3 regions of the Colwellia meonggei genome follow, and region 2 is predicted to be linked to each of the others. Evidence: riboswitches for the same ligand, from Rfam matches in the RefSeq annotation. Region 2 holds a riboswitch; each other region holds the start of a gene.
The links. Region 2 has a riboswitch for cobalamin ahead of AC27E9_RS15005 (hypothetical protein). Riboswitches for the same ligand answer to the same signal wherever they lie in the genome.
Positions count from the first base shown of each region.

Region 1 (5,977 bases), on a different contig from region 2:
TGGTCAAAGTTTTTATCTACACCAAAAAATTTGTCTAGTGATTTAAGTCTTTGTGTCTCTGGTAAATGTGCATAGTGCTTAAACATAGCGAGAACAATTTTTTGATCTATTTCGGCGTCATAACGGCGGTTGACTGCTTTCATACTTTGTTCGAAACGTGCAATATCTCGCTCTTGATAACCACGCTTTCGTTCAATGTTTGGCTTAGTATTTTCTTGTGCTAAACGGTAAAGGCGATTAGCGGTACTAAGCATTTTACCGTAATTTAAATAGCCTAGAATAAGATCACGTGCTTGAGTTGTTTGGTCTTGCTTAATCAAGTCGTTGAGGCCATTTAAAGCATCGCCGTATTTATTTTTTCGCTCACTTGTGGCGCTAATCCATGTACTAAGTTCTTTTTCTAAAGACTTTTTACGCACAAGGGTTGTGCCTTTATTGTAGCTTTCGATCATGCTGCCATAGTTTTTTGCATAATTGGCAAGACTAGCAAGAGTGCTTTCGTACTTTATGCGGGCATCGCTACCTGGTGCTGAATTATCATGAATTAAGTTAATAATTTCTTCGCGGTAAGCTTTTGCTTGTGGGTAAACCCAAGTAAATTGATTTTCTACTTCTAATGCGGTGCGATAACGGTTTGTACGCCCAGGGTAACCTAACACCATAATGTAGTCATCTTCATCGACACTACTTTTATTTACTTTTAGGTGATGCTTAGGTTCGTAAGGAACATTATCTTCACTGTAGTCAGCTGGTTGGCCGTCTTTGCCTACATAAGCACGATAGAAGCCGTAATCGCCAGTATGGCGTGGCCACATCCAGTTATCAATATCGCCACCGTACTTGCCGACACTACTGGCTGGGGCATGAACCAAACGTACATCGCGAATGGTTAATTGTTTAAATAGGTAATATTCTAAGCCGCCATGGAAGTTAACGACACTACATCGGTACTTAGCATCGCTTTCACATTCTGCAACTAATGATTTTGATGTTTTATCAATACTTTTAAAACGCTCAGCACCTGACATATTGTCACTTAATGCAGCATTAACAATCTCGGTTACTGGTGTTATTTTTTCAGTGACATATATACGACTGCCAGGAGTGGCAGGTAATTCTTCTTTAAATGATTTTGCTAAAAAACCGTTCTTAAGTAGGTTATTTTCTTCTGTTGAATTGTACTGAATCGAACCATAAACACAGTGATGATTGGTAGCAACTAGACCTTTATCTGACACAAACGAAGCTGTACAGCCACCTAAACTAACAATGGCCCCCATAGGAAAGCTAGTCAAATTAGTCAGACTATTTGGGTCAAGTTTAAGCCCAGCGTCAACAAGCTTGTTTGCAATGCTAGGTAGTTGATGTGGTTGCCACATGCCTTCATCGGCTAAGGTTGCAGTAGAAGCTAATGCAAAGCATAGCGAAGCAAATTTTCTCATTATTTTTATTCTCTAAAAATTGAAGTTTAAAGTTTGCACAAGTTTGCTTTATCAGCTGGTATTAGTCAAAAAAAGTGCTCATTTAGCTGTTTTATATCAAGCCATTAGATATTGTTTGTTGTAGACTGTGCGAATTACTTCGTAGCGCAAATAAATGTGACGAAAGCGTACTAAAACTTAACGATTATTGAACTAAAGCCTAATTTTAATTCAAAATTAGCTGTTTAATACTTGTTGAATGACGATTGTTTATATATTCTAAAATCATTAGGTAACAAAATGTTTACATTTTAGTGGACGTTAACTAATTGTTTGTTGTTGATAATAAAAATAAAGAGATTCTTGAGGAGGTTTTGTGCTTATTAAAGATAATTTTGATGAGGCATTAAAGATCAGCGAATCAACTAATGAGTTTTTGTCTCATTACCAAATTCCCCCCAGCCCAGTAAATTATTCTGTTGTTTACCTTCACGCTAGCAAACGAAATGAAAAACTATCTGCAGAACTAGAGCGACATGTCGACACATACCAAGAAGTCGATTTAACCTTTATTGAAGAGCTTTTTGAAAAGTATATCTCTAACTCACATGCTATTGATAAACAAATTTTGGATCCCATCGAAAAGTCGTTAACTTCAACTTTAGAAAAAATTAACTCGCAAGTTGATAGTGATAAAGTTGTTGCGTCAAATTTGAAAAAGGCTGAAAAAGCGTTGTCGAAGAATGAATATCATAAGTCGATGCAAAATATCGTTGCCTTTTTAATGAGCAGTATAACAACGTCACAGCAACAACATAGCGAGCTTTCTTTAGAATTAACCCATGCATGTGGTGAAGTGAGCTTTTTAAAGTCAAAACTTGAAGCAGCTCGCCATGAAGCTATTGTTGATTCATTAACCGGATTATTTAACCGCCGTGGCTGTGATATTAAGTTACAAGATATTGATATCGAACAAGTTCACTCTTCTTTAGCGATTGATATTGATCATTTTAAGAATATTAATGATCAATTTGGTCACTTCATCGGCGACAAAGTTATTCAGCGTATTGCTAAGGTTATTAAAGATACCATTTCAGATAATGATATTGCGGTAAGGTTCGGCGGTGAAGAGTTTGTGGTTGTTATGGTAAATAAAACTATGGGGCAAGCGCATGAAATTGCAGAGAAAATAAGGTTAGCAATTGCAAGTCTTAAATTAATGCAAAGAGATTCTAAAGCGTACTTACCAAAAATTTCCGTCTCTATTGGCATTGCTGAGCGAAAAGAGGAGCTTAATTGGAAAGCTTTATTTGAGCAAGCAGATACAGCTTTATATCAAGCAAAGAACAGTGGCAGAAATAAAAGCGTTTGTTTGTAAACGCTTTTATTTATCTGTATTTAGAAAACGATATTATTCTTTAAATGAGTGTGGGAATGTTTTATCTGTCTTTAACTGGTTGATAAATCCTTGTTCTTCTGGCGTTCTTGCTTCTTGACCGTAAGTGTCGAAACTGACTAATTCATCTACCGGGCGTCTTGATAACCAATTAGCTGACTCCAACTCTGGCTTTTCCTTAAAGTGACTAACATAACCTAAGCATAAGTAGGCAATGGGTACTACATTATCCGGCAGCGAAAGAGCGCTTTTTAGTGCGCCATGGTGCAATATTGATACCCAGCCAACACCAACACCTTCAGCCCTAGCAGCTAACCATAAATTTTGTACTGCGCATACTGAACTGTATAGATCCATCTCTTTCATATGTGTTCGTCCGATAACAGTTTTCCCTGTTCTTTCTCGATCACATGTAATACAAATATTAATTGGCGATTCAATAATGCCTTCGAGTTTTAGATTTTTGTATTGTGTTTGCTTTTTTTCTTCAAACATCGCTTGTGCTTCATGATGTGCTAGCGTGAAGTCTTGGTGGATTTGTTTTTTTATTTCAGGTGACTGAATAACGATAAAATCCCAAGGCTGCATAAAGCCAACTGATGGGGCATGATGTGCGGCATAAATTATTTTACTGAGCACTTCATTAGGAATTGCTGTCGATAGAAATTGTCCGCGTACATCACGGCGATTAAAAATAGCTTGGTATAAACCATGTTGTGCTTGTTGGCTGAATTGGTACAAAGACTGATTCGTTGAGTCTTTTGTTTGGTTATTAGCGTGGTTATTGATACCCAAAATATTCCCCTTATTGGATTAAGCAACGATCGGCCTTTCGTGCAATTGATATTTTAGGCAGGTCTTCTGACTCAGACGGGCTTTATAACTACTAAAGTAAATATAAATTATGTTTGATACCTTCCCAGTAAAATTACCAGTGGTTTATTATCAAACATAAACGTCATAACAGCGTTGGGCACGTATTGGATTTACACCAATTTCCCTATTCTCTCAGCCGCACTTTATTAAAAGTAAATTTGAGCACCTAAAATTTTCCCGCACTATAACATTTAGAGGAAAAGTTTACATAACGCTTGATGGTGTTATCGAAAGAAAATTAATATCGAGAGAGTCGTTTTATTTGATTTTTAGTTAAAAAAAGGGGAAGCACAATTTGTACTTCCCCTAATTACAACACTAGTTGGGAGTCTAGTTTAACTCTATGGGTTGTATGTTACATTCATGTTAACACCGCTTGATGCTCTATACCCGTAAATACCTATGTGCCAAGTTGCCGCAGCAGGATTAGTAATAGTACACGACTCACTATTATTGCTGTTTTCTGACTTACAGCTATAGTTTGATGTTGTTGGGTTGCTTCCTTGACGAATATATAAATCTGCATCCCCAGTGCCACCACTAGTCACTACATCAAAAGTTGCCATGCCTGCTGGAATGTCAATAGTGTAGTAAGTCCATGCACGACGACTAACGCTAATATCATTAACTGAAGCACTGCCTCCTGTAGCACCGCCACCTGTTGATCCTTCCGTAAAGCTGCCTGTTAAGTTAACACCTGTAAATGCTGTGTAACCAACTACTTTAACATGATATGTTCCTGCTTGTGCCGTTGAAATAGGGCATGACTCAGTATTACCACCTGCCCATGAGCGACAGTCGTAGCTAGATGTTGTAGGGGCTGAACCAAACTTAACATAAAGGTCAGCATCACCTGTGCCACCTGTCATATCGAAACTCAGGCCAGTTGCTCCAGCAGGAACTTCCATCGTAAAGCTTAACTCTTCAGATTTAGCACCAGCTAAACTTGTTTTAGCAACACCATTTTCTAATACATTGCCACCTGTAGGAGGCGGAGTTACAGTACTACAACTAGCTGCAAGAGCATCAGATGCGGCTTTCGCTTGTACTAAACCGTATCCTGTTTTGTCATCACGACCTGCTACATCTAAGTCAATTGCTGTAGATTTTAACGCATTTCGAACTTGAGTCGCAGAACAATCAGGGTTATTACTCCATACCAATGCTGCAACACCAGCTACATGAGGAGTCGCCATTGAAGTACCGTTGTAGTATGCGTAATCTTGGCCACCAACAACATTTAAATTAGCATTCGTACCAAGTTGACCCATAAGTTGCAAACCTAGCTCACGGTTTACAGAAACGGTTGGTACTGTTACATCAGAGTTAGCATCAACTAAAAAAGGATTTTGAAGGCCTGGACGAGCGCTATTACTATAAACAATCACGCCTGATGCACCGGCATCGGCACACGCTTTAGCTGGATTGATTTCAGGGTAGTTGCTACCTTTTTGGTTATCATTACGTTCAGCTAAACAAATGTTTCCTGAAACATTTGAACAGCTATAACTGCTTCCTGATATAGTACAAGCGGCTAATACACCATTTGCAGAACTGTCTACATTGCTAACAGTAAAGCTACCGCCACTTTGAATGTAGTGAGTTTGTGGCACAACTTCATCGTTACCGTAAGTTGTTGAGCCTAAAGTGATGTAACCTAAACGGCCATCGCCGGCAACAGTCGATAGAATTGCTTCACCTGGTGCTGAAATTTCAACTTGTGATGTATATTGAGAGAATTCTGCATGTTGGCGACCTTGATCAAGTGCGCCTACTGCCATAACTGAATCGTAAGAGGCAGGGTAAGAAAGTGTAGCATCACCATCGTTACCTGATGCAGCAATAAGTAAAACACCTGCATCAGCAGCAGCTTGTAATGAGTTACGTTCTGTGTTGCTTGAACCTGAACCACCTAAACTCATGTTAACTACTTTTGCACCGTTATTTACACAAGTATCAACAGCATCAACTAGTTCACCAGTATAACCCCAACCTGCTTCGTTAAATACTTTAACAATGTGTAAGTTAACATTAGTGTTTGGCAAAATACCAACAACACCTTCTGAGTTATTAACAGCGGCAATGGTACCTGCAACGTGAGTACCGTGAGAGCCACCATTTTGGTACCAGTTACCAGTACCTGAGTTATTTGTACCTGATGCATTGTTAGCATTTAAATCTGGGTTAGCACGCTCATAACCTGAATCAATAATACATACGGTCATATTGGCAGCGTCATTATCAGAAATAAGATCTGACTGGGTGTCTGCAATACCCCAAGGCT
Region 1 covers NZ_BAAJLZ010000003.1:1,382-7,358, forward strand. The annotation lists gene AC27E9_RS08570 (S46 family peptidase) at 1-1,442, opposite strand, end outside; gene AC27E9_RS08575 (GGDEF domain-containing protein) at 1,798-2,799, shown strand; gene bluB (5,6-dimethylbenzimidazole synthase) at 2,833-3,612, opposite strand; cobalamin riboswitch at 3,652-3,878, opposite strand; gene AC27E9_RS08585 (S8 family serine peptidase) at 4,035-5,977, opposite strand, start outside.
Region 1: linked by a shared signal. The riboswitch ahead of bluB (5,6-dimethylbenzimidazole synthase) and the one ahead of AC27E9_RS15005 (hypothetical protein) in region 2 are both predicted to bind cobalamin.

Region 2 (5,977 bases):
CCAATTCAATGCTTTATCAGTTGCCTTTAACCTTTATCAAACAGACATCGAAGACTTAATTGATTGGAGTGGTACTGATGCAGATAATAATGTAACTCCTATAAATGTTGACGATGTTGAAATTAAAGGTGCTGAAATTGGTGCAAATTATCAGGGCTTTGGTGGCGTACATCAGTTTAATGTTAGCTATATCGAAGCTGAAGATGTATCAACAGGTAAGCAGTTAGGCCGTCGTGCAAAAGAGCACGTTAGCTATCAATTTGATACAACAATTGGTAACGCGGACGTATATGCTGAAATTCAATATAAAGGTAAGCGTTATGACTACCTTTTTGGCGGCGCAGTTGTGAAGCTTGATAGCTATTCATTGGTGAACTTAGGCGTTAGCTACCCAGTTTCTGACAATGTTAAGCTGCAAGCAAAGGTGAATAACGCATTTAATGAAAATTACCAAACTTCAAGTGCTTACTTTACTCAAGAACGTGTTGCTTATTTTGGTATTACTTATCAAAACTAGTTAATTAGATAATTTTTACTCGTTTAAAGGGCACCAAATTTGGTGCCTTTATTATTTTCGATTTGCTTTAGAATATTACTTAGTTAAATTAGCGGAGCTTAATTGTGTTAGTGCATTGATACATGCTGCTTGAAGTCTGGTCATTTCAGACTCTAAAGCAATGCCAAACCTTAGTGTGTCGAGTTCATCTGAAAGTCGGCAATAAACGCCTTGCTGACATAATAAGTGATAAATCGCTTTCGCATTATTAGCTTGATGAAAGCTCAAGGTGAGAAATAAATCACAACCTTCAATGGCGCTAACTAATTCAGAAGAAAATACCTGCCATAACAATGCTTCTTGTTGTGTGCGTAGCACGTGTAATTTATCGCGTTGCTGGTTATGCCATGCTCTGTCGTTGAATGCGTGTTCTGCGATGATTTGTGCAGGGCCATTTACTTGCCACGGGCCTAACAGTTCACTAAATTTTTTGCACCAATATTTCCCCGCTACTAAAAAGCCAATGCGAATGCCGGCTAAACCAAAAAATTTGCCAAAAGAACGTAGCACTATCAGGCTATCTTCTTCACAATCACCACCAACAATAATTTCAGAACAATAAGACTGCTCGTCAGGCATAACGTCAATAAAGGCTTCATCGACAACCAACAAGCCATTAAGTTGTTTTAATCTTTGATGATATTGTTTGATGATATCGCGAGGAAAAAACTGCCCAGTTGGGTTATTCGGGTTGATGATCACAAACACACTATTTGGCTCTAATTCTGTTATATCAGGTAAAACATCATGGTAAAAATGTAGCGTGAATCCTGCTATTTCCCATGCTTGCGCATGCTCTTTATAGCCTCGTTCTGGCAAGTAAACTATTTGGGCTGCTTTATTACCTTGGCGATATAATTCTGGCAAAGCTTTGATAACTGCTTGGCTGCCATTAGTTTCCACTAATTGTGCGCATTGGTAATACTTTTTTGCCGCGACAATAAGCTCAGGTTTTTGTTGTGGTAGTTGTTGCCACGCACTTAAGGGAATATCAGGAACAGGGTAACTTATCGGGGCAATTCCGGTTGATAAGTCGAGCCAGTCAGCCATAGGGATTTTATATTTCTCAGCAACTTGCTGAAGCTGACCACCATGAATTAATGCCATTTCGTTCCTATTTCTGCTATGAATTTACTCAGTAGAGTTATTCAGAATTATCTCAAATAGATGATTAATTGAAAAATGAAAACCGCAATAAGTAGCAGTAAACTGGCTCGGCTGACGAGGCTTAAACTTGCTGGAATATCATCACTGCTAACGTTATTTCCTTTACCTAAAGTAACTGAGTTAACTTCTTTGCCATGATAATGAGCGCTGCCGCCGAGTTTTCGGTTCATTACAGTTGCACCAGCAGCCATTACCCAGCCACCATTATGACTTTTATATTGCATGCCTTGACGATAGGCATTAACGATTGCTTGAATGAAATTCCTTTGCTTCAGTCCTTGTATTGCATATAAAAGCGTACAGCACTTTCCTGAAATGAATCCTAGTAAATCGTCTAATCGAGCACTTGCATAACCAAAGTTGATAAAGCGTGAATTTTTATAGCCCCACATCGCATCTAACGTATTGGCGAGTCGATGCAAAATAACCAGTGGTGCACCGCCAATAAGATAGTAAATCAGCGATGCAATAACGGCGTCGTGACCATTTTCAAGCATAGACTCAACCGTGGCACGCGACATTTCTTGTTCGCTAAGCTGTGATGTTTCTCTACTAACAATGTAACCCGTAAAATGCCGTGTAGTTTTTAAGTCTCCCGATTTTAGCGGTTGATAAATTTGCATCGCGTGTTCTTTTAAACTGGTTAATCCCAGTGCTAAATAAAGCACAATAGCATCGATAAATACTTGCCAGTACCAAACTAAATCCTGCAAAAAATAAACATATAATATCGGTAATGGCAGCACCAATAAACACCATGCCATTGTGCCAAGTGCTTTTGTTTTTATCGGCTTTTCACCTGTGTTAACATGTGTTAAAACGCTTGAATTTTGCTGGCTAAAATTGAGCAATGCTTCTAATTGATTGGCGAGCCAACCAAAGCCAACTAAATAATGAAAACGTTTTGCTTCACCCAGTAATTTATCGAGAATAAGCGCAAGTGAAAGGGTAATTGCAAGGGAGAACTCAGGCGTTAAAATTAATGCTTTTTCAACAATTTCATTAATAAATTGACTATCCATTGCCGCTGCCAAAACCTAGCCCAGAATAAGTATGAAAATTAAATGACTACTTTTCATATTTATTCTGACACCTGCTGATTCTCAAGTTGAAAGCGCTGTTGTTGGTAGCTTAAAGTAAACAAGCAGCCGTTGTCGAACAGCTCGTAGGCATTACTATCTGAATTCACACCTAATTTAGCTAAGAAGCAACGTAATGCTTCACCATGAAATATTACCAATAAGGTTTGATTTGAGAACTTCTTGGCAAAGTTTTCTAATGCTTGATATACCCTAAATCCACAGTCGATAGCGCTTTCTCCACCTTCTGGTTTGAGTTGGGTAAACTGATGCAATAACTCATGATAACTTCCATCTTGGCTGAAACTTTCTACGTTTTTTCCTTGCCATTTCCCCAAGTTCCGCTCAGCTAAATCTGGGTGGTTATCGACAGGAACATCTAGATGGTTTTGACAAATAGCAGCAGTTTTAACTGCACGGCCTAACGGCGACGAAATAATACGAGCGATATTTTCATTTTCTAATGCTATGGCGATATTCGTTGCTTGAATTTTGCCTTGCTCAGTTAATTCGCTGTCGAGCTGGCCTTGAAACCTTTGCGTTTTATTCCACAGTGTTTGTCCGTGCCGAGCTAGAAAAAAGCGTGTAGTCATTGTTAATATTACTCTGTTTGCGCTAAGTTGCTGACAAACGGGTGGTTAAGTAGAAGCGCAGAATAACCAAATCATTCCGCTGATTCAATGCAAAAATGATTAAATGAAGTTGTTGTCGAAATTGCTTTATTGAGTATAAACCTCGCACTTAGTTCTTTAGTGCTAATAATTTGGTTATTGATTGAATAAATAGCCATCATCACGTAACATCAGCGCTGATTTAGGTGTCTTCACATTATTCTACTTTTTGAGAGAAGTTTAAGAACTGAAGGTGAAACGTGAAACTGGTGAGAAACCAGTACTGCCCCCGCAACGGTAACTGTGAGCAGCAACAAAACCACTGTATTGATAAATATGGGAAGGTGTTGCAAAAGCGATGAACAGGAGTCCGGAGACCGGCCTAAAATTACTCGACAACTGCGGTGGGCGGTCATTCAGAGCTTAGTAACTGATTTTTTGCATTATCTTATCCAATAGACAATGTGATGAGTTTAAGATTTATGACTTAGTAGCCTAGCTGTTACTGTAAAACTTTTACTTTATAAGCACTTACCAACTTTGATTTCCAACTCCGTAAATATTTATCGCACACGGGAATGTTATGAAATCAGTCAACCAAAAAACGCCAATTAGCTTACTTTTTGCAATATTTGCAGTATTAACTTTGCTAATGTTGGCAACTCGCACCCATCATTTTGCCAGTTTAAATCACTTACCTAGTGCTTCTATTGCTATTTTCTTTTTAGCGGGCATGTACTTACGCAATATGAAAGCGTTTTGGTTTTTCTATACCTTAACCTTAGTGATTGACCTTGCCTCATCGTATTTTCGCGGACAATTTGGCGACTGTATTACCACCTCTTATCCTGCGCTAGTATTGAGTTATGGGGTTATGTTTTCGGCTGGCTTTTACGCTAAACCTAGTTGGCAGCAAAGCGCATGGCAAAATAACATTATTAAAGTTGCTTTAGGCTTGTTTGTTGCTAGTTCAATTGCCTTCTTCATTTCCAATGGCAGTTACTATGCCTTGTCAGGAAAATTCCCAGAGTTGTCATGGGCTGAATATGCAACGCGTGTTGATAAGTACTATTTCCGCTCAATTTCTAATCCGGTATTTTATGTGATTTCGGCAATTGTGATTGATTTTACCATCAGCCGCTTCTTGACCGATAAAGGTTTAGCCAAATCATCACAAGATAAGGTGTAATGGCAATGAGTCAGATAGAAAAAGCGAAACCAATCCCTGCTTTTCATGGCAAACTTGAGCGCCAAACTGGCAGTGGTGCAATGTGCTCAGCCTTAATTGTTGCCGCGCCACACTCTGGCTCAGGGAAAACCACAGTAACCGCTGCGCTTGCTCGATATCATCGTAATCAAGGACGTAAAGTAACGGTGTTTAAAGTTGGTCCTGATTTTATTGATCCTATGATTTTACGCCAAGCCAGTGGTGAATTGGTTTATCAACTAGATTTATGGTTAGTTGGTGAAAAGGGCTGCCAAGAACTACTTCATCGTGCAGCTTTAGAGTCTGATCTTATTCTTATTGAAGGTGTCATGGGCTTATTCGATGGCACGCCAAGTAGTGCTGATTTGGCCCAATATTTTAATATTCCGGTGCTTGGCGTTATCGATGCCAAAGCCATGGCGCAAACATTCGCTGCGGTTACCTTTGGCCTTGCTAAGCTACGGGAGGATTTACCGTTTTCTGGTGTGATTGCCAATCGCGTTAATACCGAACGTCATGCTGAGTTATTGAGCACCAGTTTGCCGGAAGAATTTCGTTTTTACGGACGTTTACCAAAAGATGACGGTGTCACGTTACCTGAGCGCCATTTAGGTTTAGTGCAAGCACAAGAGCTAGCTGATATAGATAGCCAACTTGACCAAGCTGCTAGTCATATCGCTAAAACTGACTTGACCGAATTACCTGAACAAGTTGAGTTTTTTGCTGTGGAACATGACAGCCAAGAAGACTTTATCCATCGTGCTTTGGTGGGCACTCGCGTTATTATTGTGCGTGATCATGCTTTTAGTTTTATCTATGCTGCCAACATTGCCTTTTTAGAACAGGCTAGCGCGGAAATAATCTACTGTTCAGCACTAAATGATGCTCATTTGCCGCAAGGAGATATTTTATATATTCCGGGTGGCTATCCAGAGTTGTACGCAGAAAAGTTAGTTAGCAATGATACGTTTCTCAATGACGTAAAAGACTTTGCCGCCAGTAAAAAACCGATAATTGCTGAATGTGGCGGTATGCTGTATTTACTTGAGCAACTAACAGATATGTCAGGTCAACAAATTGCAATGCTTGGCCTTATACCAGGTAAAGCCGCAATGCAGAAAAAGCTCTCGGCAATAGGTTCGCAATGGGTTGATTTATCTGTGATAGATAAAGATAACATTGAGCCTGAAAGTTCTGCTGAAAACCAAGGTGAAATGTCTAGTAATATTATGCGCGGGCATAGTTTTCATTATTCTTGTGCCGAAATTGATTTAACGCCGATTAGCCAAACAACCCATCATCCAAGCGAACGAGCAGGCGAATATGTTTATCAGCATAACAATATACTTGCCTCTTA
Region 2 covers NZ_BAAJLZ010000006.1:160,407-166,383, forward strand. The annotation lists gene AC27E9_RS14985 (TonB-dependent receptor domain-containing protein) at 1-517, shown strand, start outside; gene cobD (threonine-phosphate decarboxylase CobD) at 593-1,663, opposite strand; gene AC27E9_RS14995 (cobalamin biosynthesis protein CobD/CbiB) at 1,711-2,745, opposite strand; gene AC27E9_RS15000 (histidine phosphatase family protein) at 2,805-3,395, opposite strand; cobalamin riboswitch at 3,601-3,813, shown strand; gene AC27E9_RS15005 (hypothetical protein) at 3,997-4,602, shown strand; gene AC27E9_RS15010 (cobyrinic acid a,c-diamide synthase CobB) at 4,608-5,977, shown strand, end outside.

Region 3 (5,977 bases), on a different contig from region 2:
TTTGTTCAGACATTAGAACATGCGGAACTAAACCTAATACACGTCTTTTTTGCTCTTGCTCTAAGCCATCCATGACTGACACAACCGTTATTAACGAGGCAACACCAAGTACAATACCTATGATAGAAAAAAAAGTAATAAAGGAGACAAATCCCTTACCATGATTGCTACGACTATATCTTAAGCCAATAAAAACACTAACAGGTTGAAACATTAATCCTTTCTTCATTTTAAGTGGCCAAAAGCCAACATTAATTTACCAATGAGCATACCACAGCTTAGAAAAATATTACCGACTTGAGCATTAACTTTTCATCATTTAACGAAAAACAGCCATCAAATAGTTAAAATTTACAATAAAAGCTTTAAACAACAAGAACTGTAGAGCTGTACCCTATTTAAAGCTTTTAAAACAGCACCATCTAACGACTTACATAAAACTCTTAATTAACAATGAATTAATCAATAATCAGCACGTTTGCTATTTGGCTGTAAATTATAAAATACGCGACTAACTTAAGATTATGTAAACAAAGGTTTCATTTCACTAGTAAATAAAGCGGAGAATTATTAATATCAAGGCGTAGAACTATAAAATGACTAAATTGCGAGTATAAAATGAAAACTATAATAACAAGTGCAGTATGCACATCTTTACTGTTTATCGCTGGCTGTAATAACGACACTAGCACAACAGCAGTAACTGAAGCGCCAGTGATGCAAAAAACAGCTTTAGCTTCTGGAATTGATAAAGCAAATATGGACTTATCAGTTCGCCCACAAGATAACTTTTACCGTTATGTTAACGGTGCTTGGTTAAATTCAAATGAAATTCCTGGTGATAAAACGTCGATTGGCTCATTTTACGACTTACGTGATGAAGCAGACGACAACGTAAAAGCTATTATTGAAGAGCTAGCAGCTACTGAAAACTTAAAAATGGGTAGTGACGAGCAAAAGGTTGCTGACTTATTCCGCTCGTACATGAACACAGAAGCGCGTGACGCTGCTGGTATTGCTCCTGTTCAAGCTATTCTTGATGACATTAATGGCTTAAAAGATAAAAATGAATTAGCAACATTTTTTGGTGCTAACCAAAAAATTGGTGTTGGTAGCCCACTAGCGTTCTATATCAGCGTAGATGCAAAAGACTCTACTCGTTACGCCACGCATGTTTGGCAAAGTGGTTTAGGCTTACCTGATCGTGATTACTACTTTAATGAAGCTGATCGCTTCGTAGCCTTACGTGATGGCTATGTTGCTCATATTGAAAACATGTTCAATTTAGCTGGTCTTAAAGATGGGAAAGCCGCTGCACAAAAAATTATGGCGCTTGAAACAAAGCTAGCTGGTTTCCATTGGACTAAAGTTGAATCACGTGACAGTACAAAACGTTATAACAAATTTAACGTTAGCGATTTAAACACTGTAACTGACGCCTTCAACTGGACTGCTTATCTTGAAGCACAAGGCGCAGGTGCACAGAAAGATCTAATTATCAACCAACCTTCATTCGTAAAAGGTTTTGGTGAAACGTTTGCAGACACCTCTTTAGATGACTGGAAAACATACTTAACGTTCCACACGCTTAGTAACTTTGCAAGTTCATTAACTACCGCATTAGATGATGAAAATTTTGATTTTTACTCAAAACAATTAAGTGGTCGTAAAGAGCAACGTCCAATGTGGAAACGTGGTGTTTCTGTAGTAAACAGTAATTTAGGCGAGGTTATTGGTAAAGTATACGTTGGTCGTCATTTTAAGCCTGAAGCAAAAACACGCATGACCCAACTTGTTGAGAACTTACGCGGTGCATACGGCGCAAGTATTGACGAATTAGAATGGATGTCTGATGCAACGAAAAAAGCTGCACATGTAAAATTAGCTAGCTTCGACCCTAAAATTGGCTACCCGAACAAATGGGAAGACTACTCTAAGCTCGTGATCAAAGGTGACGACTTAGTCGGCAATAAAATGCGTTCTGGTATGGTTTCACATCAAAAACAAGTTGATAAACTTGGCGGCCCGATTGATCGTCAAGAATGGGGCATGACACCACAAACGGTTAACGCTTACTACAACCCAACTAAAAATGAGATTGTATTCCCTGCCGCTATTTTACAACCACCATTTTTTAACTTAAATGCAGACGACGCCGTTAACTACGGTGGTATTGGCGCCGTTATCGGTCATGAAATGGGCCACGGTTTCGACGACCAAGGTAGTAAATACGATGGTGACGGAAACTTACGTAACTGGTGGACAGAGCAAGACTTAGCAGCGTTTAAAGTTCGTACTGATGACTTAGTTGCACAATATGATAACTACGCTGTATTCGATGATCTACACGTTAATGGTAAATTAACTTTAGGTGAGAACATCGGCGATTTATCAGGTGTTACTATTGCTTATAAAGCTTACAAAGCATCATTAAATGGTAAAGAAGCAGAAGTTATTGATGGCTTAACTGGCGACCAACGTTTCTTTATGGGTTATGCACAAGTTTGGCGCGTAAAAATGGTTGAAAAATCATTACGTAACCGCGTAGCAACTGACCCGCATTCACCAGGTGAGTTTCGTGCTTTAGGTTCGTTATCAAATATGCCTGAATTCTACGAAGCATTTGACGTAAAAGAAGGTGACGCTATGTACATTGCACCGGAAAAACGTGTAAAAATTTGGTAGCAAAGATAATAGCTATTCGCTAATAATAACTATTTCAAACCATGAAAAATAAAAGGAGCTTCGGCTCCTTTTTTTATTTAGTGTAATTTGTCTTTAAACTGCCTTAGCCAAGAGTTTTCATTGTAAAGCGCCACTGTTAACCGTAAAATCAGCACTAGATTGATATATTTAACTTAGCAAGATTAGCAATCATTTTGTTGTTAGGTTAATTAATAGGGAACACGGTTAAAGTCCGTGACTGTACCCGCAACTGTAGATAACTTCTAAAAGTTATAAGTCAGGACACCTAGTATCATTATTATCAAATAACCTAATAGTTTAACGCCGTGCGGGAATACACGAAAGTTACTTATCCACAAAAGCTTATGTGGTGCTTGTACTTGCCCTTTCTGCACAATTAGATTATTACAATTAGTACATTCAAATTAACCGTTTGAAAAAGGTAATGCTGCACAAAATGAACCGAACTACCGACACTTTTTATTGCTATCACCAATTAAGTATTGCCGCATGGCAGTTCTTTAAACACTAAGTTAATTGTTATGACACAGTTATTAACACTGGCATCAGTGTCTTGGTCGGTTGAAAAACAAACTATTTTAAATGATATTTCATTTACCCTTGGTCAAGGAGATATTATTGGCATTATTGGCCCAAACGGTGCTGGCAAAACCTCATTACTTAAGTGTTTACTTAATCAAACGAAAAACTGGCAAGGCACAATAAAATTAAAGAATAAAAACATACGTCACTACAAGCCCCATGAACTTGCACAAACTTTTGCTTTAGTTGTACAAAAATCGCCACCAATATTTGAGCTTAAAGTTTACGATGTAGTCCGTATGGGCTTATTACCTTACAAGTCATTATTTGCGAATGACACAGATCTTGATAAAAAAGAAATCATGCTCGCGTTAGAAAAAGTAGGTTTATCAGCCAGCCAAAATAAATTTTTTAATACCCTTTCAGGTGGTGAACAACAACGGGTACTCATTGCTAAAGCCTTAGTGCAAAAAGCAAAAATATTAGTCTTGGACGAACCAACAAATCATTTAGATATCTTTTATCAGCACCAGATATTACAACTGGTCAAAGCCCTTAATATTACTGTAATTATGACCATTCACGATCTTAACCTTGCAGCACAGTATTGCACTCGTTTACTGTTACTGAATAAAGGTAAGCTAGTTAGCGATAAAAATGTTGATGAAGCATTAAACCCCGAAACACTCTCTGAAGTATTTGGCTTACCTTGCTATCGCGATAATGTTGATCAACTAACCCATACTAGCAGCGAGCAACCTACCAATTCAAACACCTTTGCTAGAGTTCACTTTTACCCAAAAACTAATGTAGATGAATCAACAGAGGTTCAGCAATGAAGCTTTTCTACTTAATAAAAGCTAAAAGTGCTTGGGTATTCACTTGCTTATTGGCATTAACATTATTTTCAATAATCACAGCAATGACCTTTGGTCCCGCACAAATAACAAGCTTAGATATTGCTCGATGTGTAATAAATGAATGTTCTACACCAATGCATGACATGGTTATTTGGCAAATTCGTATTCCTCGAGTACTTGTCGGTTTAGTCGCAGGAATGGGTCTAGCATGTGCTGGCGCTATTTTGCAAAATGTGACTCGAAATCCTCTTGCTGACCCTTACCTATTCGGTATTATTTCTGGTGCGGGGCTTGGTGCAACCATTGCAACCTTAGTACTTACTGATGAGCAAATGTTAGCATTACCGCTTGCTGCATTTTTAGGAGCACTATTCTCGGTCATTATCGTCTTTGGCATTGCCACGTTATTACGTAATATGAACCATTTATTATTAACGGGCGTGGCTGTGTCATTTATGTTGGGCTCTATAAGTCATTTCATTCTTTATCTTGGTGATCCTTTCGCTACCAATCGCGTTATATTTTGGTTAATGGGCAGTTTAACACGCGTTGAAATGTTCCACTTTTACTTAATCAGCGCCATGGTATTAATCACTTTGATCTCGATTTTTGCCTTACATCGACATATTGATGCACTTTTGCTAGGCGATGAAAGCGCTGCAAGTTTAGGGGTAAATGTTGATAAATTAAGACTTATATTATTAGCTTTATGTGCGGCGGTTACCGCGACTATTGTTGCCTATTGTGGTGGCATAGGCTTTGTTGGATTAATGATCCCACATATCGTTAGGCAACTCGTTGGCGTAACAACTATGCCGCTTATTATTGGCTCAGCATTAGTTGGTGGTTGTTTTTTAATTTGGGTCGATGTTATTGCACGTAGTGCACTAAGTAATGTTGAAATTCCCATTGGAATTATCACTTCCGCCATTGGTAGTATTTTCTTTTTAGCGATCATGTATCGCACTCGCAAATCAGGATAATTAATATGACAACAGAAGCAGACAAAAATCAAAAACACCAAGAGCGTATGCAACGTATTAAGGAAAAAGTAGATGCGCGAATCGACGCTGCTCAAGAAGATCGAGGCCTATTAATTGTAATTACCGGAAATGGTAAAGGTAAATCTACTTCAGGTTTTGGAACGGTGACACGCGCAGTGGGCCATGGTTATAAAGCCGCAGCATTACAATTCATCAAAGGTGACTGGGAGTGTGGCGAACGTAACTTACTTGAAAAAAATGGTGTTGAATTTCATGTCATGGCGACAGGATTTACATGGAATACTCAAGACAAATCAAAAGATATTGCCGCCGCAACAAAAGTATGGACAGAAGCAAAACGTTTACTTAAAGATGAAACGGTCGATGTGGTACTACTTGATGAGTTAACTTACATGGTGTCATACAAATATTTAGACTTAGATGAAGTGATTGAAGCCATTGTTAACCGCCCTGCTATGCAACATGTGATTATTACTGGCCGTGCATGCCATAGAAGCATAATCGAATTAGCTGACACAGTAAGTGAAGTACAACCAACAAAGCATGCGTTTGATAACGGCATTAAAGCGCAAAAAGGCATTGACTGGTAAATTTCTCACGTTAGCCATTCAACAAAGCCAGTCAAATGCAACTAAACAGTATTTGATTGGCTTAACATCTAATTTTTTAAAATATGGAATAGCAATGAAATTTCGCACCTTATTACTTGTTGTACTCGCCTGTATAACAGCAGCTACAAGCGCTGAGCAAAGTGCTAATAACAATATATCTAAACCTCGCATCATAGCGTTAGCACCTCATATTGTTGAAATGCTCTTTGATGTTGGCGCTGGCGAGCAAATTATTGCCACTACCGAGCATGCAGATTACCCAGAAGATGCGAAG
Region 3 covers NZ_BAAJLZ010000002.1:59,155-65,131, forward strand. The annotation lists gene AC27E9_RS06420 (lipoprotein-releasing ABC transporter permease subunit) at 1-214, opposite strand, end outside; gene AC27E9_RS06425 (M13 family metallopeptidase) at 619-2,685, shown strand; cobalamin riboswitch at 2,864-2,993, shown strand; gene AC27E9_RS06430 (ABC transporter ATP-binding protein) at 3,228-4,067, shown strand; gene AC27E9_RS06435 (FecCD family ABC transporter permease) at 4,064-5,071, shown strand; gene cobO (cob(I)yrinic acid a,c-diamide adenosyltransferase) at 5,077-5,682, shown strand; gene AC27E9_RS06445 (cobalamin-binding protein) at 5,777-5,977, shown strand, end outside.
Region 3: linked by a shared signal. The riboswitch ahead of AC27E9_RS06430 (ABC transporter ATP-binding protein) and the one ahead of AC27E9_RS15005 (hypothetical protein) in region 2 are both predicted to bind cobalamin.